Regions from separate parts of the Massilimicrobiota sp. An105 genome, predicted to be linked through region 2. Evidence: riboswitches for the same ligand, from Rfam matches in the RefSeq annotation. Region 2 holds a riboswitch; the other holds the start of a gene.

Region 1 (6,618 bases), on a different contig from region 2:
TAAAAATGCATCAGAAACAGTACATACGGCTATTTGTACTGCTATTTATGGTGGAATTATTATGATTTTTGTAGGTAATATATTTGCAAGACCACTTTTGGAATTAATGGGAACACCTCAAAATGTGATTGATTTATCAACAATATATATGCGTATCTATTTTATTGGTATGCCTGGTTTTATGGTTTATAATTTTGGGGCAGCCTTATTACGAACTGTTGGAGATACCAAAAGACCACTTTATTATTTAACTTTTGCAGGAATTATTAATGTTATTTTCAATTTGATTTTTGTTATTGTTTTTCATTTAGGTGTTGCAGGAGTCGCCATTTCAACAATGATGTCTGAATGTATATCAGCAGTATTAGTGTTAAGATGTTTAATTCATGCTGATGGTGTTTTAAAATTATCTAAAGATCAATTACGTTTTCATAAAGATAAATTAATAAAAATGTTGCAAATTGGATTACCTGCAGGATTACAAGGAATGGTATTTAATATTTCAAATGTTTTAATTCAATCATCAGTGAATTCATTTGGATCTATTATTGTTGCTGGAAATACTTCAGCAAGTAATATTGAAGGATTTGTCTATACGGCTATGAATTCTATTTATCAGACATCCTTAAGTTTTACAAGTCAAAATATGGGAGCAAAGAATTATTCAAGAGTGAATCAAATTCTTGTGAGATGTTTAGTTGTTGTTAGTATTATTGGATTTGTTTTAGGTTTTGGAGCATACTTGTTAGGAAATGTTTTATTAACTATTTATTCAACTGATCCACAAGTTATTTCTGCTGGGCTTATTCGTTTAAGTATTGTCAGTGCATCTTATTTTTTATGTGGTATTATGGATGTCATTGTAGGAAGTTTAAGAGGGATGGGATACTCAGTCATGCCAATGCTTATCTCTTTAACAGGAGCCTGTTTATTCCGTGTTATTTGGATATTTACAGTCTTCCAAATGAATCATTCTCTCTTTGTTCTTTATATTTCTTATCCAATTTCATGGATTTTGACATTAAGTGCTCAAATGATCTGTTACTTAAAAGTAAGAAAACATGCTTTTGTATAAATCAGCTTATAAAGCTGATTTTTTTGCAAAAAAAAGAAAGCCTTTCGACTTTCATTACTGTTTCTTTAAAGCTGTTCCAAAATGTAACGCAATATAAGCTAATTCATGTTCATTAAATCTTTTATGATAATGTTCATTGACAATATCATTGAAAATTTCTGCACACTTATATTCTAACTGGAATTGAGCTTGAATTTTATCTTTTAATGGGTTGTTAGTGAGTTGATGATTGTTTTGTAAGCGATCTAAAGCAGGATAGAAGTGAAGTGTCATACCTGTATAGAATTCTTTGTTTTTTCTTAAATCTAATTGAAGATCGGCTTCAATACGGTTGATTGTTTCATTAATAATATCTTCAGTTTCATCATCACATAAATCAAACTCACAATTAAAATCAATATCTAACAGATTAATATTTGCTAAATACATAGTGACATATTGAATTTGATTTTCATCAATTTCAACATGAAATTGTTGATCTAATTGATCAATAATTTGTTTAGAAACACCATAATATTCATGACTTTTTAAATGATTAATCTGGCTTTCGCTTGTTGGAATATAAGTTCCATTGATTTCTCTAGAAATACATAAAGAAAGATGAATAATTAAGTTATCAAAAGAAACATCAGATATTTCAATATTGTGATCTTGAATAACCTTTCTTACAATATTTTCAATGATTTCTTTTCTATTTTCAAATTGACTGTCTAATTCTATAACCATAATACCTGTACCTCGCTTTTCATATGATATATTATTTGAATTCAAAAGTCTACCATAAAAAAATTTTTTCTTAAAATGAAACATATACTTCAACATATTCACAATTTGTCATAAATCTTATAGGAAATCCCCATGAACCATAACCACTGGAAACAATTAATGAATGATGATCTTGTACCAATAAACCATAATCATTATCATAAAGCAAATTGGTAATGACATTTCCAGGAAAAATCTGTCCAGCATGTGTATGACCAGAAAGCTGAATATCAGCATATTTTTGATTTTCTTTATATCGACCAGGGTTGTGATCTAAAACAATGGTTGGTAGTGAACTATCCATATTTTCACAAATTGTATCTATGGAAGTTGAAGAATGTAAACTTACATCTTCTCGTCCTATTATATTAAACAGTCCATCAATACATACAAATTTTTCATTTAAATAAGTGATTTTGTATTTTTGATAAAGTTTTTGACTAGATAGAGATATGTATTTTTCATGGTTACCATCAACTGCATAAATACCATATTTGCAATGAGCAGCAGATAATATTTTTAATGTTTGTTCGATATAGTCTTGAGGAGAATTTTCATCAAATATATCACCACCCAAACAAATGAGGTCATATTGATTTTGATTTAATGTATCAACAAGATTTTTGATTTGTTGAGGGCTTGTTCCACTACCAATATGAATATCACTTATAAAGGCTATTTTTAATGATGAAAGAGTCGTATTTTTAGGAATAGTGACATGGTAATCTGTGATCTCTTTATGAAAATGAGAGCTATATCCTAAACCAGTTATAGAAATAGATACAAGTAAAAGACATATTATAAAAAAAGAATGATGTTTATGATGAATGATATGACACCATAAATGATATAAACCAATCCATATAAAAAAACAAAAAGAACATAGGATATAAAAATTTATTATATTGTTCCAAACAAACCATAAAGAGGATGTTGGTTGAAAAATGACTTCTATAAGAAGTGTTATGATGGCTATAAGTGTTAAAATAGATAAAGTATAACGCCAACTTTTTTTCATATGTTCAAATATACGAAGAAAATATAGAAAAGGTGTTATAATAAGAAATAGGGATAGGAGTGTATAAAATATAATCATCATAAAAACCTCTTTTCTTTTTTTACAAGTATAACATAATTGAACAAAAAATAAAGGTTGCTTTCAATGAAGTCATATGATAGTATTAAAAAAAGATAGAGGTGCAAGAGTTAAGAGTTCTTTTATCAATAGATGCAACTAAAAAGAAGGAGGAACGATTGCCGAAGGGATAATTATTTGCATGTGATTATTGCCTGGGGGTATAGAGAATATCTATATCACTGTCACTTTGTAATGAAGTGGTGTGCTATTGCCTTAATAAAATAATATTTATTATTGCAATGGTACCATTGCAATTTTTTATTTTAAAGAAGGTGGAAATATTGAAATTGATTGAATCAGATCATCATATTATTCAAGTTAAATTAATGAATGTAGAAAAGAATTCATTATTTGTTGGAGATATTTTTCAAACCATTTCTTCAATGAATGTCAATATAGATATGATTTCTGAAGTGATGTTAGAAGATGAAATGCGTATTGATTTTACATGTAGTCAAGATGATCAGAAAAATTTAGATCGTGCTTTATCCTTGATAAGATCAAAACATCCACGTATGCAAATTTATCAAAATAGACAAGTTGCGAAAATTAAACTGGAAAGTCATGAAATGAAAGATGAAGTAGGTGTTGCTGCAATGTTATTTACATTATTAGGGAAACATCAAATTCCTTTACTTCAAGTCACAACATCAGAAGTATCTATTTCATGTGTGATTCCATTGGAATATGTTGATTTAGCTTTGTCAGAAATTCAAAATGAATATAAATAGGAGGAAAATTATGGAACCAATTTTTGAAGGAAGTGCAGTTGCGCTTGTATTACCAATGTTAGATGATGGAAGTATTGATTATGATGGCTTTAAAAGACAAGTGCAAAGAATGATTGATGGTGGAGTACAAGCTCTTTTAGTGAATGGAACAACTGGAGAAACACCAACAATTCATATTGATGAAGAATTTGAATTAACAAAGATTGTCATGGAAATGACAAAAGGAACAGGTGTGAAAGTGATTGCGGGAGCTGGTTCAAATGATACAGAAACAGCTTTGAAAAAAGCAAAGTTTGCAAAAGAAGTTGGCGCAGATGCTATTTTAGTTGTAACACCTTATTATAATAAGACAAGTCAAAGAGGTTTAATTGATCATTATACTTATATTGCAGATCGTGTTGATATTCCAATGATTATATATAATGTACCAGGTCGTACAGGAATGAATATTGCAGTAGATACAGTTGTAGAACTTGCTAAACATAGAAATATTAAGGCTATGAAAGATGCAACTGATAATATTGCTTATGCTATGGATGTTTTAACACACACAAAAGACTTAGATTTTGATATGTATAGTGGTTGTGATGATAATATTTTACCGTTTATTGCTGCGGGAGGAAAAGGGGTCATTTCTGTTTTATCTAATCTTTATCCAAGAGAAACAGAAAAATTTGCTCAAGCTGTGCTACATGGTGATATGGATTTAGCTAGACAAATGGCATATGATTTCAATGATGTCAGCAAATATTTATTTATTGATGTCAATCCAATTATGCCTAAGGCTGCACTGAAAAAAATGGGTGTATGTGGTGAAATGGTCAGAAGACCATTAATCCCAACAACAGAAAAAAATAAACAATTATTATTTGATGCTATGGAAAGATTTGAAAAGAAGGGCTATTAATATGAATGTATTGGTTTATGGTTTTGGTTTAATGGGTAAAAAAGTAACGCAAGCAGTGAGAGATAACGCCCAAATGAATTTAGTTGGTGTTGTTTCTCCTGTCTTTGATGCGAAAATTGATGAAAAAATGTATGCATCTTTAAATGAAGTTCATGAAAAAATAGATGCTATTATTGATTTTTCGCATCCAGATAATTTAAATGATATTTTAAAATTTGGTGTTAGAAATCATTGTGCACTTGTTCTAGCAACTACAGGATATAGTGAACAACAAATTTTACATATTGAAGAAGCATCTTCACAAATTCCTATTTTTCAATCATATAACACATCTTTTGGTGTTTCTATGTTAACAAAGATTGTCAAAGAAGTAGCGAAAGAATTTTATGAAAATGGATATGATATTGAAATTATTGAAAAACATCATAATCAAAAAATTGATGCACCAAGTGGAACAGCTAAACTTTTATATGATGTGATTCATGAAGATATTGAAGAGACAAAAGAAGTTTATGATCGTTCTACTGTTCATCATAAACGTGAAAGAAATGAAGTTGGTATTCAATCTGTGCGTGCTGGAACAATTTTTGGTGAACATAGTGTTTTATTTGCGGGACATGATGAAATTATTGAAGTCAAACATACAGCTTTATCAAAAGAAGTTTTTGTACAAGGGGCTATTTCAGCATGTTTGAAGATTGCTGATAAAGAAAATGGTTTATTTAGTTTAAAGAATTTATATTAAAGGGGAAGAACAATGGTTTTACAGACACAGTTTGCTCAAATTAGGGATCGTAGTTTATATATTGATGATGTCAATGCAATGGATTTAGTTAAAAAATATGGAACGCCACTTTATGTTATGAGTGAAGGACATATAAGACATCAATTTGAAGAATTAAAAACAAAGTTTTTAGATAAGTATGATAATGTTTTGCCATTATTTGCTTCAAAGTCATTTAGTTGTTTAGAGATATATAAAATTGCCAGTGAATATGGTATTGGTATTGACTGTGTGAGTGCAGGAGAGATTTCTATTGCCTTAAAAGCTGGTTTTGATCCTCATAAAATTTATTTCCATGGAAATAATAAACTTCCATCTGAAATAGATTATGCGATAGCTCATGATGTTGATCATTTTGTGATTGATAATTTTTATGAGATAGAATTAATTGAAAAAATAGCAACTCAATACGATAAAACCATTTATGCAACTGTAAGAGTTGTGCCAGAAATTAAAGCTGGTGGACATGGATATATTCAAACTGGGCATAAAGATACAAAGTTTGGTTTCAGTGCTAGAAATGGCATTTATTTAAAAGCTATCCAACAAATTGTCGATTCTACACATATTGAATTTGAAGGTATACATTGCCATATTGGTTCACAGGTTTTTGATTTATATGCTTATATCAGTGCTATGCATCGTTTTGTACGTTTTGCCTATGAAATATATGATCAATTAGGTATTATGGTGAAAAAGATAAATGCTGGTGGTGGATATGGAATTGCCTATACTAAAAAAGATGAACCACTAGAATTTGAAACAATCACTTCTGAAATCATGAATATTATTAAAGATGGTTATGATAAACGTGGTTGGGAAATGCCAATGGTACTTGTAGAACCAGGACGTTATGTTGTTGGTAATGCTGGAATTACATTATATACAGTAGGAGCAGTCAAAGACATTCCAGATGTTCGTACTTATATGAGTGTTGATGGTGGAATGACGGATAATATTAGAACAGCTTTATATGATGCACAATATGATGGTATTATCGTTAATAAAGCTTATGAACGTCGTGATACAAAAGTGACTGTTGCTGGAAAGGTTTGTGAATCTGCTGATATTGTTGTTAAAGACATTATGTTACCATATCCTGAACCTGGTGATATCTTTGCTCAATTTTCAACAGGGGCCTATCATTATTCCATGTCTTCTAACTATAATCAGTTACCAAAGCCAGCTGTTGTTTTTACATATCAGGGCAAAAGTAAA
Region 2 (6,618 bases):
CTCAGTATTACCAAAAGATCATGTTGATTTAATTATTCAGTTGGAACGTTGGCTTCCATCACGTGAATATACAAGAATTGGTATGGAAGAAGATGACGTTATGGAAGAAATCTTGGGTATCCAAATTCCTAAGATTGTCGTGCCTGTAACTGGTGGAAGAAGTATGTCTGCTATTATAGAAGCAGCTGTGATGAATATGCAACTTAAAGATTCTGGATTTGATTCAAGCAAGGAATTTGTCAATCGTATTCTTGACAATATTAAGAGTAAATCATCATGACATTCTTTGAAGATTTTTCAACTTTTGTCACTATTGGAGCAATCCATATTCAGTGGTATGCGGTTTGTATTCTCACAGGTGCATGTATTGCATATTTTTTAGGGCAATACCGTTTTAAACAATTAGGGTATTCTAAAGAGATTTTATCCGATTATTTCTTTGCAGTCTTATTGATTGGAATTGTCGGTGCTAGAATCTGGTATGTTATTTTTACCTTTGATGAAATGTATGCTTCTCAACCATTAGAGATTTTTGCGATATGGCATGGCGGTTTAGCTATTCAAGGTGGAATCTTTGCAGGACTGATTTATAGTTATTATTTCTTTAAAAAGCATGATATTCCATTTTTACTGGCTGGTGATGCCATTATGCCTGGCGTATTGATTGCCCAGGCGCTTGGAAGATGGGGAAACTTTTTCAATCATGAAGCATATGGAGGAGAAGTTAGCTTATCATTTTTACAGTCTTTGCATCTTCCACAATTCATTATTGATAATATGTATATGAATGGGGCATATCATCATCCTACATTTTTATATGAATCAATGGGAAATATAATGGCTTTCTTGCTTATTGTGTTTGTGATTAGAAGATTTCAAAAACACCAGGGTGTTCAATTCTTTAGTTATTTCCTATTCTATGGTTTAGTGCGTTTCCCAGTTGAAGGATTACGTACAGATAGTCTTATGTTTGGACCAATTCGTATGGCTCAATTGATTTCAATTGCTTTTATTATAACTGGTCTTATTGGAATTATTTATGTTCATTTAAAAGGAAAAGAAGTCCATTACATTGATATGAGTTAAATGTGGTATATAGCCACATTTTTTTCTTATGTGTTTTGTTCATGAATATTTCATATAAGGAGCGTATAATGAAAATATGAGGTGATTTTATGCATAACTCTGCAAAGAAAATTATTAAACAATATCATGATAATCAGGACGTTTATCGTTCTTTGAAACATGATATTGAAGATATTTTTACACGTATTATTGATACCCATCATTTTCGTATTTCTAATATGGCGATTAGGATTAAAAGCGAAGGCGCATTAATGAAAAAAATCACGTATAAGAATAAATATACGGACATTCATCAAATTACAGATGTTGTGGCTTGTCGTATTATTACTTTATTTGAAAATGATGTTGATCGTATTTATGATTGTGTAAAAGAAAATTTTGATATTGTAGAATATAATGATAAAAGAAAGAAAAATTATGATGATCGTATTGATTTTGGTTATAATTCTTTGCATCTGTTAATTAAATTTAATGATGAAAGATGTCAATTGATTGAGTATTCTGCGTATAAAGATATTATTTTTGAATTACAGATTCGTACGACATTACAACATTCATGGGCAGAAATAGAACATGGGCTAGGATACAAATCACAGTATGAAATTCCTAAAGATATTCGTAGACGATTAACACGTCTTTCAGCATCATTAGAATTGTTAGATGAAGAATTTGTACAGATTGCAAGGGAAGTCGATGAATATAATAAGGGTATTGTGCATATTGAAAAAGTTTTAAAAACAGATATCAATGCCAATTCATTGGCGCAATATGTCAATACATCACCACGCATTAATAATATTTTAGAAAAATTGCATACAGAATTTCAATTTCAGTTTGAAAGAGATTCAGAACTGATTTCACAATCTCGACTGGTTCAAAGATTCCATTATATGGGATATACGTATATTAATGAATTGGATGATTTTGTAGAAAATCATATGAAAGAGATTGAATGGATTTCACGTGAACGTATTGAAAACAATAAAGAAAATCAAAAGATTAATATTTATAATGTTTTGGTTTGGATTTCACTTGTTATGTTAGCAAATGAAGGATCAGCAGATCCAGAAGATATCTTTACCAAAGAAAGTATTGAACGATTACAGACGTTAAAAGGAATTATTGAAGAAAAACAGATGACTGTATCTTAAAAAAATCAGCAGGAATTCATATTTTTTTATGAAAAAATGTGAAAAAAGTTGACAAGACATGAAAAAGAGTATAGCATAAAGAACGTAAAATAAAAGAATTAGAGGCAGCAGTGTATCAGAGTACCATTTGGAGTTGGCAAACGAAGAAGAATGGGAAAGGTAATCATTGCCGAAAGATAGATATTGGCAAATCTCTATCTTGGGGTTATGGGAAATACTCATAACACTCCTTCATGAAAATGAAGAGGCGCTATTAATATGGTCATTAAAGTCGTGTTAATAGCACGGCTTTTATTTTATGTGTTTATAGAAAGAGAGGGTTTATATGAAAAAATTAGGAAAAGTTTTAGTGGCTATGGCAATGGCAATGACTTTATTTGGATGTGGCGGTGGTGAACAGGCATCAGCCAATAAAGATCAGTTTGTTGTGGGAATGGAATGTTCTTATGCACCATTTAACTGGCAGACAAGTCAGGAAAGTGATACAACAGTATCATTAGGTAATGCTGGATATGCAGATGGATATGATGTACAGATTGCCAAAAGAATTGCGGATGATTTAGGAAAAGAATTGGTGATTAAGAAAATATCATGGGATGGATTAACAGTGGCTTTGGAATCTGGTGAAATTGATGCCATTATTGCTGGAATGACAGCGAATGAAACAAGAGAAGAAGGTATTGATTTTACAACACCATATTACGATAGCGAAGGTATGATTATGATTGTACGTAAAGATGGTGAAGAAGCGAAGTTTACAGATATTCAACAATTCAGTGGTAAAAATGTTGTTGGGCAAAAAGGAACAAACTATGATGATGTCATTGATCAGATCAAAGGTGTTCATCATGCTACAGCAAAAGCTACTTATCCTGAAATGGTTGTTGCTTTACAACAGGGAGATGTTGATGGAATCACTGCAGAAATGGCTGTTGCTGAAGGTGTTGTTGCAGCCAATAAAGATTTAACAATTGTACATTTTGATGAAGGAAAAGGTTTTGAATGTGATACAACAGTATCTATTGGTTTAAAAGAAGGAACAAGAGACAGTGAATTCTTTAAACAGGTACAGGCATCTTTAGATAAGATTACGGTAGATGAAAGAAAACAACTAATGACTGAAGCTGTTGATAGACAGCCAGCAGGAGAATAATTTATGAGTATTGATTTTGCAAAAGCATGGGAAATATTTGTTGAAAATATGTCTCTGTTCAGTTACGGTATTCAAATTACTTTATTATATGCTGTTGTAGGAACTGTTTGTGGTTTTCTTATAGGGTTAGTTGTAGGGGGTATAAGAGCTATTGAAATCAATGATTATGATTCAACAGTCAGTCGTCTATTCAAACGCTTAGGAAAATGGATTACAGGTTTTTATATCTGGGTATTTAGAGGAACACCTATGATGGTACAGGCTATGTTTTTATATTATTTATTAAAGCCTGCTTTCAATTGGACTCCTTTAGTTGCTGGATTGTTTATTATTTCTATTAATACAGGAGCATATATGGCTGAAATCATTCGTGCAGGTATTCAATCTGTTGATGCAGGACAGAGTGAAGCTGCAAAGAGTTTGGGAATGACAACAAGTCAGACACTTATGTCAGTGATTTTTCCACAAGCTATTAAAAATACATTTCCATCAATTGGGAACCAGTTGATTGTTAATATCAAAGACAGTTCTATGCTGAATGTTATTTCTGTAACAGAATTATATTTTCAGACGACATCTGTGGCAGGATCAAATATGAAATATATTGAATGTTTCTTGGTTGCTGCAATCATTTATTTATTTTTAACAACGATCAGTACCTTTATTTTAAATTATATCGAAAAAAGATTGAATTCTGAAAAACAAAGCAAGGACTTTTGCAGTTAGGAGATATTATGGATACAATTATTCAAGTACAACATTTAAAAAAGAGATTTAAGCAATTAGAAGTTTTGCATGATATCAATTTTGATATACATAAAGGTGAAGTTGTGACAATTATTGGTTCAAGTGGAAGTGGAAAATCAACATTATTACGTTGTATTAACTTATTAGAAAGATTAGATGATGGACATATTTTATATCATGACCAGGATATTTTAGATCGTCACTTCAATGTGAATCAATATCGTTCTAAAGTTGGTATGGTGTTTCAGGGATTTAATCTATTCAACAATTTAACAGTATTAGAAAACTGTATGATTGGACAAATCAAGGTTTTAAAAAGAAATAAAGAAGAAGCGAAACAAATGGCTTTCAAATATTTAGAAAAAGTGGGTATGAGTGCTTTTGCAAATAAAAGCAGTGTACAATTATCAGGTGGGCAAAAACAAAGGGTTGCTATCGCAAGAGCGTTATGTATGAGTCCTGAAGTTTTGCTTTTTGATGAACCAACAAGTGCATTGGATCCAGAAATGGTTGGCGATGTTTTGAATATTATGAAAGAACTCGCTGATGAAGGTTTGACAATGATTGTTGTCACTCATGAAATGGAATTTGCGAAAGATGTATCAACACGTGTTGTTTTCATGGATCAGGGTGTGATTGCAGAAGAAGGGACACCAGAACAAATCTTCGAACATCCTCAAGAAGAACGTACACGAACATTTTTAAAACGTTATTTAAAAGCAAATGGATAAAGTATCAGAAATGATACTTTTTTTGTTGACATTGACCTAAGGGGATAGTTTATGATGAAAATGGGAGATGAAATGAGATATGAAAATACAGGAAGTTTGCAGTCAATGTCATGTGACAAAAAAAGCCATTTATTATTATGAAAAACAACAGTTACTTCATGTTTATAAAAATCATAATGGATATCGTGAGTTCAGTGACGAAGATATTCAAAGATTAAACGAAATTATGTTGTATCGTAGCTGGTCTATCTCTATTGCAGATATCCGTTATTTACTAGATTTAGATATTGATAAGAAAAAAGAATATCTTCAACAGATTTATAAACAAAGACAAAAAGAACTTTCTTATCAACAAGAAAGTTTAAAACAGTTATATCATTTTATTGAAAGTGACAATACAGATGACTCTTTTTCATTGGATGATATATGTCAAATCATGTCTGACAATATTCCTCAGCCATTCTTTGATATGTTCTATGAGCATTTTCTACCTTATCTTCATATTCATATTCGTACACAAAAACAACAGAATGCTTATGATCGTATTATTGATTTTTGGGATCATTTTCATATCAAAATTCCATGGACGTATCGCTTTTTGATGTGGATTTCTAAAACAAATCAAAAGCAGCTCAAACAAGTATGGCATGATGTCAATGTATATAAAAATCAATTGATGAATCAAGAAGATGCATATGAATCTATTAAGCAAATGGTTATCAAAAACTATGAGTTACAACAAAAATGGTGGTATCGTATACTGAGTTATCCAAATCGTCAGATGAAGATCAGATTAAGAGATAGTGGGTATTATGATATTTTGATACCAGCCATGTGTGAACTATCAGATGAGTATCATCAATATTATCAACAACTCATGGATTTCAATCAAAGAGTTTGTCAGGAACTTCATCTTTATTATGATTCCAAGTTTCGGTTAATAAAAAAATAAAGCCGAAACTTTATTTTTTTATAAGACCATCTGCAAATGTAAGAGGTAATCCAAAAACAATACCTGTATTTGGATTATCAATGCCACCAACTGATTCATCAACTGTTTTTCTGACTAAATCTACCTGACCATCTTCTACGATAAAAAAGATAGTGCGACTTTCAGGACGGGGATTTTCTAAGAACAAACGTAATGATCCTAAAAGATAGCTTTCATCAGAATCATCTATTGTCTTTATCATACCAGTAGATTCAATGATTGTTCCACCACGTACCCCGGCTCTTTTTAAGTTTGCAAGCAAATCATCTAAACAGTCAAGTTTATTTAAAACAACGACAATAACTTGCATTTCTATCACCACCTATATCTATTATATCGCTAGTTGAGATAAATATCTAGTTATTCTCATGAAATTGGTTTATAATAAACAATAAGATAAGGGGGTTTTATGATGGAATATCAATTTGCAAAACGTATGTCAAATGTAAAGGCATCTGCAATTAGAGAAATATTAAAGGCAACATCTGATCCAAAGATGATTAGTTTTGCTGGAGGAAATCCATCAGCGGAAGCATTTCCAGTTAAAGAAATTGAAAAAATATCTGCAGATATATTGACTAATGAGCCTATTAGTGTTTTACAGTATGGAATTACTGAAGGAGATCAGGAATTGATTCAGGCAGCGACACACTTTTTTAATCGTCATGAACAGGTTATGAAAGCTGATGATCAAATGATAATTACTTCTGGATCACAACAGATTATGGAATTTGTGGCTAAAATATTATGTAATGAAGG

Evidence for each region. A riboswitch is a leader RNA that binds a small molecule or an ion and turns the genes downstream of it on or off. The one in region 2 is predicted to bind lysine.
Region 1: another riboswitch for lysine. It lies ahead of B5E48_RS08920 (ACT domain-containing protein); the one in region 2 lies ahead of B5E48_RS02605 (transporter substrate-binding domain-containing protein).

Annotation. Positions count from the first base shown of each region.
Region 1 is NZ_NFLY01000030.1:206-6,823, reverse strand. It holds gene B5E48_RS08935 (MATE family efflux transporter) at 1-1,075, shown strand, start outside; gene B5E48_RS08930 (BglG family transcription antiterminator) at 1,130-1,801, opposite strand; gene B5E48_RS08925 (metallophosphoesterase) at 1,872-2,939, opposite strand; lysine riboswitch at 3,025-3,194, shown strand; gene B5E48_RS08920 (ACT domain-containing protein) at 3,251-3,709, shown strand; gene dapA (4-hydroxy-tetrahydrodipicolinate synthase) at 3,720-4,616, shown strand; gene dapB (4-hydroxy-tetrahydrodipicolinate reductase) at 4,618-5,361, shown strand; gene lysA (diaminopimelate decarboxylase) at 5,374-6,618, shown strand, end outside.
Region 2 is NZ_NFLY01000006.1:41,466-48,083, reverse strand. It holds gene hprK (HPr(Ser) kinase/phosphatase) at 1-280, shown strand, start outside; gene lgt (prolipoprotein diacylglyceryl transferase) at 277-1,086, shown strand; gene B5E48_RS02610 (GTP pyrophosphokinase) at 1,176-2,237, shown strand; lysine riboswitch at 2,329-2,498, shown strand; gene B5E48_RS02605 (transporter substrate-binding domain-containing protein) at 2,563-3,390, shown strand; gene B5E48_RS02600 (amino acid ABC transporter permease) at 3,394-4,116, shown strand; gene B5E48_RS02595 (amino acid ABC transporter ATP-binding protein) at 4,125-4,868, shown strand; gene B5E48_RS02590 (MerR family transcriptional regulator) at 4,948-5,820, shown strand; gene B5E48_RS02585 (hypothetical protein) at 5,831-6,169, opposite strand; gene B5E48_RS02580 (aminotransferase-like domain-containing protein) at 6,272-6,618, shown strand, end outside.